Regions from separate parts of the Pseudoalteromonas sp. NZS37 genome, predicted to be linked through region 2. Evidence: predicted binding sites of a transcription regulator. Region 2 holds the regulator's gene; each other region holds the start of a gene.
The links. The regulator sigma-54, encoded in region 2, starts transcription at its own class of promoters, with help from an activator protein. The targets are predictions, from matches to a motif close to GTTGGCACGNNNNTNGNNT.
Positions count from the first base shown of each region.

Region 1 (3,286 bases), on a different contig from region 2:
GCTTTTTTTGCTCGCTCTACTTGCTGCAATAGTTAAAGCGAGTAAGCGCATTGGAATATACTCAATAATAAACAAGAGAGTTTTAAGCGGTTTTAAAAAGTAGCTATTTGGGGATATATCACTACGCCAGGCTTGTTGTATTAAAGTAAGCAATCGATAGGCGAGGGCAGTAATAGGGCCAAAGGCTAAAAATATAAATATAACTACGAAATAGTATCGAGCAGTGCGCAGTATTAAGCTTTCAATTAATGCTTTAATAATACCAGGAGATGAAAGCCTATTAACTTCACGGGCAAGCAGTGGTTTTAGTAATTCGCGTGCTGTCGATTTTTGATTTTGTTTAGTTAGCTTTGCAATGCGAAGTGCTTTTTTATCAATACTCTTACTTTCTAAGCATAAGTATAAAATAAGACCTGCGAGTAATTCAGGGTAAAAAGCAAACTCGAGTAGTAGCACTACAATAATGAGAATGACACTTAAAATGAGCGTGCTTGCGAGTATAGCTGCCAAATATTGATAGCTTTTAGGTTCTTTGCTTTTGTATATGCGCTTGCCAATAGCACTAAAAACAGCATTTAACGCTGTATTAGGATGATACCAGCTAATAAGGGGAATAAAGCGCTCAGCAAGGAGCGCTAGTATGAAGGCAATAAAGTCCAAGTGGTTTTGAACAATATTGCTAAGCATTTACAGAGACACTGCAGTTAGCTTTTCTAAAAGTGCGACAACCATTTTAGATGAGTTGATTGATGCTGTTTCTAGGTATTCTTCAAATGATTGTGGTGACTCTTTACCTGCTATATCAGACATTGAGCGAATTACAACAAATGGTGTGTTAAGCGTAAAACACGTTTGTGCAATTGAAGCGCCTTCCATTTCAACGGCAAGCATTGTAGGAAAATCACTGCGTGCTTTATCGATACGCACAGGGTCACACATAAATGTGTCACCAGTACAAATTAAGCCAACAAGTGTTTTAACATCACTGATTTGTTCGATTGTTTGTTGTGCTGCTTCAACTAATTTAGGGTGTGCTGTAAAACCTGCTGGCATTTGTGGTACTTGGCCAATTTCGTAGCCAAAAGCAGTAACATCTACATCGTGATGACGTACTTCTGACGAAATTACTACGTCGCCAACACTTAGAGAAGGATCGAATCCACCGGCAGAGCCTGTGTTAATTACGCAATCAGGTTTGAAGTTATCAATCAGTAAGGTAGTTGCAATTGTTGATGCTACTTTACCAATACCAGATTGAACAAGTGTTACTGTGTTACCAGCCAATTCACCAGTATAAAAAGTGAAACCTGCTTTAGTTAAAATATGTGGGTTTTGCATCGCTTCACGTAAAATTTTAACTTCTGGCTCCATTGCGCCAATAATACCAACATTCATAATGTTTAATTCCTGAGTTTGAATCACTTGATTATACGTGAAGTTAGCAATAAAAAACAAAAAAGCGAGCTTGTTTATGAGCTCGCTTTAAATACTTTTTAGGAGAGTATTTAATTTGGTTTTTAAATTTCAGCTAAAGCAGTTGTTTGTGCTTTGGCTTGAGAAGGTGAAAGTACCGCTGGCTTATGTGAGCGATTACGAACAGGGCGCTGCGTTTGTGTTGCTGCAGGCTTACCAAGTTTAAACATAATTGCATCGCGTACTTCAGAAGGACGGTAGCCCGATTTAACTTTCATACGAATATGTGGAATGCCCGCAGACTCTAGTGCACCGTTTACAAACCAGTCGCGTTGAGCTTTGTGGCCATCTTTATTGGCATTGTTAACTAGGTCAACGGCCGCAACAATAGTTAGTTTTTCTTTATCGATTAATACAAAGTCGAGTTGCTTATTTTTAGCTTTAGCTAAAGCAGCACGTTTAGATTTAATAGAAAGACCTTGCTTACAGTCAATAACGTCAATTAGCTTAACGCGACTAACAATTTTATATTGATCGCCTACAGCACGCTCGAGAAGATTTAGAAAAGCGCCTTCAACCTGCGTAAAAACAGTTTGCTTGCGGGTAAAAGGATACGGGTTTCCGCCATCGTCATTAAATTTTGACGCAACAACAGAAGCCCCGACAACTAATACTAGAATTAATAATAAAGCGAATTCCATACGGTAACTCCATAACAACAAATTGACACTGCTCAAATAAAGCAATTTACGTGCCTAAAAAGTATGAGTTATAAAATAATTACCAACTGTTTATAAAAGCTAAAACTATGTAGCTATTAAGCTTTGTATCCACCTTCAATACCTTTAACCGCAATAGCTACAGCATCGTGTGCATGGAGTGATTCATAATGGTTTATTTGCAGCCAGTAATCGCTGTAATTATCTGTTTCTAATAAAGCTTTAATTTTACGCGCTGCATCTTCACAAAACATAAGATTTTGACCATTTAAACGGGCAAATTCTTGCTCGTCTTCGCGTTTTACTGCCGCTTGTACAGGCGTTTTAAGTTCAGCTTCGAGGGTATTTATTAGAGTCACTACGTCAAATTCTTGAATATTGCTGTCAAGCTTTACTTTTACGTTGGCAATAGAGCGCTGCGAGTGAGGTGTAGCGACTATGCCTTGTGTAGTGCCTAGCCATTCGTGCACATCTTTTTGGCTTAAGGTTTCTTGGTTAAACTTTTCGTTAAACGCGTTTTGTATAAGCTGGCGCGCAAGTGCTGCAGAGCAAGGGCACGTTGAAGAATAGGTAACATCTACAGTTAGCTCGTAGCTAATAATGTTATTTTCAATTGTACTGGTAAGTACAACTGGGTAGCTTTTCCAGCCCGCTTTACCACTTAATAGTGATTTACGGCGTAGCGGTAATTCAAATTTAAATTCAATTTGTGCTTTATCGCTCAGCCCTTCGTGGCTAGTTATAAAAGTATCGAGTGCTTGCGCTATTGTTTGCGGATTGACTTGCTGCTCAGTTGAAAGCAGGTCAAGTGCTAAAAATAGACGTGACATATGAATGCCTTTGGCATCTTCTTTATGCAAATTTACAAATGCACGAGCTTTGGCATTTACTGTAACTGGAGATAAGTCTCGTGACTCAAAAATAAATGGCAGTTCGATTTCGCCCATGCCAACCCAGTCTAATTTACCTGTTTGTAAAGCGGGTGCAGTGTCTGCTATATCTGGCATATTGGTTTGCATGTGCGCTACTCGTATTTTGGAGATAATAAAGCGGGGCATTTTACACTAAATAATTTATTGCTGAAATGATGAGTTTAAGAGATGAGCAAAATCAAACATGAAAAATTCTGTTTTTATCGCACAACATGGGTAGTA
Region 1 is NZ_JADYXL010000004.1:326,763-330,048, forward strand. It holds gene I6F47_RS09790 (cobalamin biosynthesis protein CobD/CbiB) at 1-687, opposite strand, end outside; gene mtnN (5'-methylthioadenosine/S-adenosylhomocysteine nucleosidase) at 688-1,395, opposite strand; gene I6F47_RS09800 (DUF2726 domain-containing protein) at 1,518-2,114, opposite strand; gene folE2 (GTP cyclohydrolase FolE2) at 2,231-3,151, opposite strand.
Region 1: a site for sigma-54 is predicted at 2,154-2,172, ahead of I6F47_RS09800 (DUF2726 domain-containing protein). Genes of this name have one in related genera too.

Region 2 (3,286 bases):
GAAACGCGCAAAGAGTTAAATAAACAAGCTAGAGAAGACACTCTCGATAAATTATTAGATGAATTTAGCATACAACACATTCGTGATAGCCAAGGTATGGCATTGTCAGGAGGCGAACGTCGTCGTGTTGAAATAGCACGTGCGCTGGCAGCAGATCCTAAATTTATATTACTGGATGAACCATTTGCAGGTGTTGACCCTATTTCGGTATTAGATATAAAGAAAATAATAGAACATCTTAAAAATCGTGGGATTGGTGTATTAATTACCGATCATAACGTAAGAGAAACCCTTGATGTTTGTGAAAAAGCCTACATTGTTTCTCATGGGGAGCTGATTGCATCAGGTACTCCAGAACACGTATTAAATGATAAAACAGTACGCGATGTTTACTTAGGCGAGCAATTTAGGCTGTAACATTTACGCCATGTCTTTAAGCATCTGCTAGTATTAATTATAACAACATAAAAGGATTGTTAGAGATACATGAGGCAATCACTACAGCTGCGCATGGGCCAGCAACTTACAATGACTCCACAGCTGCAACAAGCTATTCGTTTGTTGCAACTCAGTACATTGGATCTCCAGCAAGAAATACAAGAAGCTCTCGACAGCAACCCGCTATTAGAGGTTGAAGAAGCAGACTATTCAGAAGACGCTGCAGGTAAAAACGAGCAAAAAGCAGATACAGATGACATAACTGTTAGCGCATCTGCCGATGATGCTCCAAGCGAATACGAACAAGATAGTGGTGAAGCACTTGCAAAAGACACGCTAAGTGACGACATGGCTATGGATGTTAGTTGGGATGAGTACATGAGTGCCGCCCCAGCAGCATCATCGGGTCCGATGCCTGAAGACGAATCAATATACCAAGGTGCCTCTACTGAAACGCTCCATGAGTATTTAATGTGGCAGTTACAACTAACGCCATTTAGCCCTACAGACGAAGCTATTGCTATTGCTATTGTAGAAGCCGTCGATGATTCAGGTATTTTAACACTAAGCTGCGAAGAGATTTTAGAAAGCTTTAATCAAGAAAACGAAGATGATAACGAAGTCGAACTTGATGAAATTGAAGCTGTATTAAAACGCATCCAACTGTTTGATCCTGTTGGTATTGCTGCACGTAGTTTACAAGAGTGTTTGTGTATTCAGCTTAACCAGTTTGATAAAGAAACACCTTACATTAATGAAACAAAAATGATTTTAACCGAGCATATTGATTTATTAGCTGCTCGTGACTATCGTACATTAATGAAGAAAACTAAGCTCAAAGAAGAAGAGCTTAAAGAAGTAATGACATTAATACATACTCTTAGCCCTAAACCTGCAGATACTATTGTAAGAGAAGAATCTGAGTATGTTATTCCTGATGTGTCAGTTAAAAAAATTAAAGGCCGCTGGGTTGTTGAGTTAAACCCAGATAGCATGCCTAAAATTCGTGTTAATAGCCAATACGCGGCAATGTCTCGCACTGTAAAATCCAGTGGTGACAGCCAGTTTATTCGCTCGCATTTACAAGAAGCTAAATGGTTTATTAAAAGCTTAGAAAGTAGAAACGACACGCTATTAAAAGTAACAAATTGTATTGTTAAGCAACAACAAGGCTTTTTTGAACACGGTCCTGAAGCCATGAAACCAATGGTTTTAAATGATGTTGCTGAAATGGTAGAAATGCACGAATCAACAATTTCGCGCGTAACAACCCAAAAGTATATGCACACACCCCGTGGTATATTTGAGCTTAAATATTTTTTCTCAAGCCATGTAAGCACCGAAAACGGTGGTGAATGTTCATCTACAGCAATCCGTGCGCTTATCCGAAAATTAATCGCAGCAGAAAACTCAGCAAAACCATTGAGTGATAGCAAAATAGCGGATATATTGGCTGAGCAAGGAATTAAAGTAGCGAGACGTACAATCGCAAAATACCGCGAATCTCTGGCTATTCCACCGTCAAATCAACGTAAAAGTTTGATTTAAGACGCAAAAAAAGAGGGTAATGCTTATGCAACTAAACTTAACTGGTCGTCACGTAGAATTAACCGATTCACTAAGAGACTATATTAATACCAAATTTGCGAAGCTAGAAAGACACTCTGATCATATTAATAATGTTCATGTCATTCTCGATGTAGAAAAATTAAATCAAAAAGCAGAAGCCACCATACACGTAAGCGGTGCTGAGTTATTTGCCTCTACAGAACATCAAGATATGTATGCCGCCATTGACTCGTTGATCGACAAGCTCGATCGACAAGTAATTAAACACAAAGAGAAGCTTGCTCGACACTAATATGATGAAATTAAGCTCACTTATATGCCAGGACTGCAGCAAAGCTGCGGTCCTTTTTAATAGCAAAAAAAGAATTTTAGAGTTCATTAGCGAACTTGCTCACGACAAACTTCCGTATTTACCGCAACAAGATATTCTTAATGCTTTAATGAGCAGAGAGAAACTCGGTAGTACAGGTATAGGGCGTGGCATTGCCATTCCTCATGGAAGAATGAGCGGTGCAGAAGAGCCTTTGGCTTTAGTACTCGTTAGCGAAACTCCAATAAATTTTGATGCAATCGATAATCGCCCTGTTGATATTTTCGTCGCACTCATCGTACCAGATGGCGATAACCAGCAGCACTTAAAGACTCTAGCAACCATTGCTGATAAACTAAACAACAAAGATTTTTGTAAACAGTTACGCAGTGCAAAATCAGATACTGAGCTTTACCAAGTTATTGTCAATCAATCATAGTTTTATAAAGGGTGTTAAATGGAGTTAATTATCATAAGCGGCCGTTCTGGTTCTGGAAAGTCGGTTGCTTTACGCGTTGTAGAAGATTTAGGTTATTATTGCGTAGATAATATTCCAGTTAACTTGCTTCCTTCATTAGTTCGCAGTGTGTCTGATAGCTATGATAAAATTGCGGTTAGCATTGATGTGCGGAACATCCCTAAACAACAAGATGAATTTAACGATATTCTTGAATACTTGCCAGGTTTTGCAAACCCTACGTTATTTTATTTAGATAGCGACGATCAAACATTGATCAAACGTTTTTCTGAAACTCGTAGATTACACCCACTATCAATTGACTCGTTGCCTCTTGATTTAGCCATCAAAAAAGAAAAAGAATTACTTGATGTATTAATCACCCGCGCCGACTTTATGATAGACACGACTGATTTGAGTGTTCATCAACTCGCTGAATCTATTCGTGAAAAGATTTTAGGTAAAAAAGATAAGCAACTGATTGTCACGTTTGAATCGTTTGGTTTTAAATA
Region 2 is NZ_JADYXL010000001.1:491,973-495,258, forward strand. It holds gene lptB (LPS export ABC transporter ATP-binding protein) at 1-417, shown strand, start outside; gene I6F47_RS02235 (RNA polymerase factor sigma-54) at 487-1,986, shown strand; gene hpf (ribosome hibernation promoting factor) at 2,012-2,299, shown strand; gene ptsN (PTS IIA-like nitrogen regulatory protein PtsN) at 2,304-2,756, shown strand; gene rapZ (RNase adapter RapZ) at 2,775-3,286, shown strand, end outside.

Region 3 (3,286 bases), on a different contig from region 2:
CGTACGGCGACGACATAGAAAAAGCAAAAGACGTTATAGTCGATAAAATTAACGAATTTGACTTTGTAATACGCAAAGATGAAACCGCCGTATACGCTGAAGGCTTTGGTGACAGCAGCATCAACTTACTGGTGTGGTTTTGGATTAAATACCCAGGCGAGCCTGACTTTATGACGGTACGCCATAAAGGTATAGTTGCCGTTAAGCAAGCACTAGATGAAGCTGATATTAGCATTCCATTCCCAATTCGTACGCTCGACTTTGGCATTAAAGGGGGCGAAAAACTCGATGCTATGATTAGCGATAAAATAAGCCAGCAGTCACCAAATAAAGACAGTAGCGACGGTACTGACTCTAGCCAAAGTGAGTAATTTAGTTAAAGCTCATTAGGCAAAAGCATTGGGAAATAGTTACTTAACAACAGCGCATTTTTACAGAGTAAAAATGCGCTGTTGTTTTTTATAAACGGATTATTAGCTAAAAGTTTAAATATCTAGTGTTATGTTTATTGAATATAGGAGTGTTTAATAAGTAAAAGTAGTATTTATCCACCGACTTCCTTACTGCCTTTGCGGCAAACTCTGAAATAACGCTTCCATCTATTTCAATAACTAAATCATCCTCTTTCAGTCCCGCTCGATCGGCTGAAGAAACAGTGTAAACTTTTACAATATTAACTGAGTTTATTTTAGGGCTAAAAAAATCAGAGATAGCCACGCTAGCATCAAATCCAAATCACTCTTCTTCAGCATTACAAAGACTGAATATAAGCAATAGTGTAAAAATTAGGGCGTCATTTTTAGCCTCTTTTTACGCATAACAAGTTCGTAGAGTTGTGCGCTTATATTTATAAGTTAAACAGTAACCAAACGATCTATTGGCTCAATTGTTTACATAGCTGTACTACAACGAGGATGGTAACTAATGCTGACGTAACTTGTTCTATTAGCCAAGCTACTAGTATGTTTGGTATTAATGGGATCTATCGCTTTTGTGGGAGGAATAATTGCATTACATAGGTTTTATTTTATCTTTGTGCTCAGCAAAACTTGCCTTAAACAGGGTATAAAAAAGCGCAGCTTGTGTTGGAGTAACAAGCCGCGCTTATGAATTAGTTATACAAATAAGTTTATGTGGTGCGTATTAAATAACGCTAATTTTATTACGAATGATTTTAACCCCATCCATATTTTCTAAAAACTTTTGAGCTAGTGCGCGCTGAAAACCAGTTTGTGCTTCACCGTATAAATCTACTTCACCATTTTTTACCTGCACACGAATATCACTTAACGCTAGGTTAGGATTAGTTCGTAGGGTGTTGGTGATAGCTTGTTGTAAGTTAGGTTGAGTGGCTACACTGCTTACTACGGCCATGTTGGTTGCTGCACTTACTTTTGTAGCGCAAGCTAATAAAAATAAACAACAAAATGATACTAAAGCGATAGTTAACTTGAAGCGGTTCATAACTTAATCCTTACATTACGGTGAATAGTGCAGCCACAATATGGAAATTCCATCGGCTAGGTTATCTTTGTAGTTACAATTTCGGTGCCAATATTAACGCTATGAAATATAAGGGAATTTTATTAAGTGGGAATTCAGGTGGGCAAAAATTACATTTAAATGAGTATGAGTTACATGCTTGGGTTACATATGTAACAGGTACAAACAGCAGAGCCAGCAAGGCTTGCATTAAAAAGCCGACAAAAGTCGGCTTAGTATAAAAATGTTTTAGGTTACTTTTTCTTTTTAACCTTAGCCTTTTTCTTGGCTTTCATTTTTACTGGATCTTTACGCTTTTTAGCTGGTGGCTTAGCTTCTTTATGCTGTGGCTCAACACCTCTAATTACACGGCGTTTTAATTTTTGTTCAACGTAGCGCTCTACTTTATATAAAATACCAATATCGTGTGCTTCAACTAGCGATATTGCTATCCCTTTTTTACCAGCACGGCCAGTACGACCAATACGGTGTACATATACGTCGGCAGTACGCGGCATATCAAAGTTAATAACGTGGCTGATGTCAGATACATCAATACCACGTGCAGCTACGTCGGTAGCAACTAATATGCTTGTTTTGCCACTGTGGAAGTTTTCCATGGCTTTCATACGTTTGTCTTGTGGCATTTCGCCGCGTAACCACGCCGCTTTTACATCATTAGTTGTAAGTTCGCCAATCAATGTTTCTAAGCGTTCGCGAGTTTTAACAAACACAATCGCTTTAGTTACGTCAGGATTTTTTAGCGTATTAACTAATAATTCAAGTTTGTGATGATAATCGTCGGCTAAATGTACCCATTGGTGAATTTTAGCCTTTTCTTTACGTGACGATTCGGCTTCTAATAGAGCTGGGTCGTTTAATGTTTTTTCAGCAAACCTTTCTACGCTGTCACCTTCAAGTGTTGCTGAGAATAAAAAACATTGGCGACGATTTTTAGCTTCGTCACAAATACGGCTCATTTCTTTTTTGAAACCCATATCTAACATGCGATCTGCTTCATCAATAATAAGCATTTCTACGTGTTCAGCATGAAAGTTTTCGGTTTCTAGGTATTCCATTAATCGACCTGGTGTGGCGATTAAAATATCGTTATTTTTTTCAAAAATTTCTTTATGCGTGCCGTAGTTAATACCGCCTGTTACTACACCAATTTTTAGGTGTGTGCGTTTAGCTAGCAGTTCACATTGTTCATGAATTTGATAAGCCAGCTCACGAGTCGGGGTCATAACGAGTACGCGCGCAAAACCAGGGTCACGACGTGGGAAATCCAGTAAGTACTGAATAGCCGGAATTAAAAATGCCGCTGTTTTACCTGTACCAGTAGGCGCAGATGCTAAAATATCGCGCCCCTGTAGTGCTTCAGGAATAGCTTGTTGTTGAATGCTGGTTGGCGTCTCGTAGCCCATTTTATTAATGGCATCGAGTAGCTTGTTATCAAGATCAAATTCAGAAAATTGCATAGAGTGTCTAAAATAAGGGACAATTACCCTGATTATACGCGCTATGCTGCGCTTGGTGAATGAAAAGGTGAAAAAATGTCTGGTTTTGTATTTAAACAATTTAAAGTTGAACACGACCACTGTGCAATGAAAGTTTCTACCGATGGTATTTTGCTTGGCGCATGGGCTAATTTAAGCGGTGCAAAGTCGTTACTTGATATAGGCACCGGCACCGGCTTACTAGCACTAATGTGTAAGCAGCGCAGTAATGAGCTTGATATAACTGCGGTAGAAATTGACGAAAGCGCCTATACCCAAGCATTACAAAATGTAGCTAATAGCCC
Region 3 is NZ_JADYXL010000004.1:281,571-284,856, forward strand. It holds gene I6F47_RS09555 (mechanosensitive ion channel family protein) at 1-371, shown strand, start outside; gene I6F47_RS09560 (BON domain-containing protein) at 1,144-1,464, opposite strand; gene srmB (ATP-dependent RNA helicase SrmB) at 1,737-2,963, opposite strand; gene I6F47_RS09570 (tRNA1(Val) (adenine(37)-N6)-methyltransferase) at 3,039-3,286, shown strand, end outside.
Region 3: a site for sigma-54 is predicted at 1,538-1,556, ahead of I6F47_RS09560 (BON domain-containing protein). Genes of this name have one in related genera too.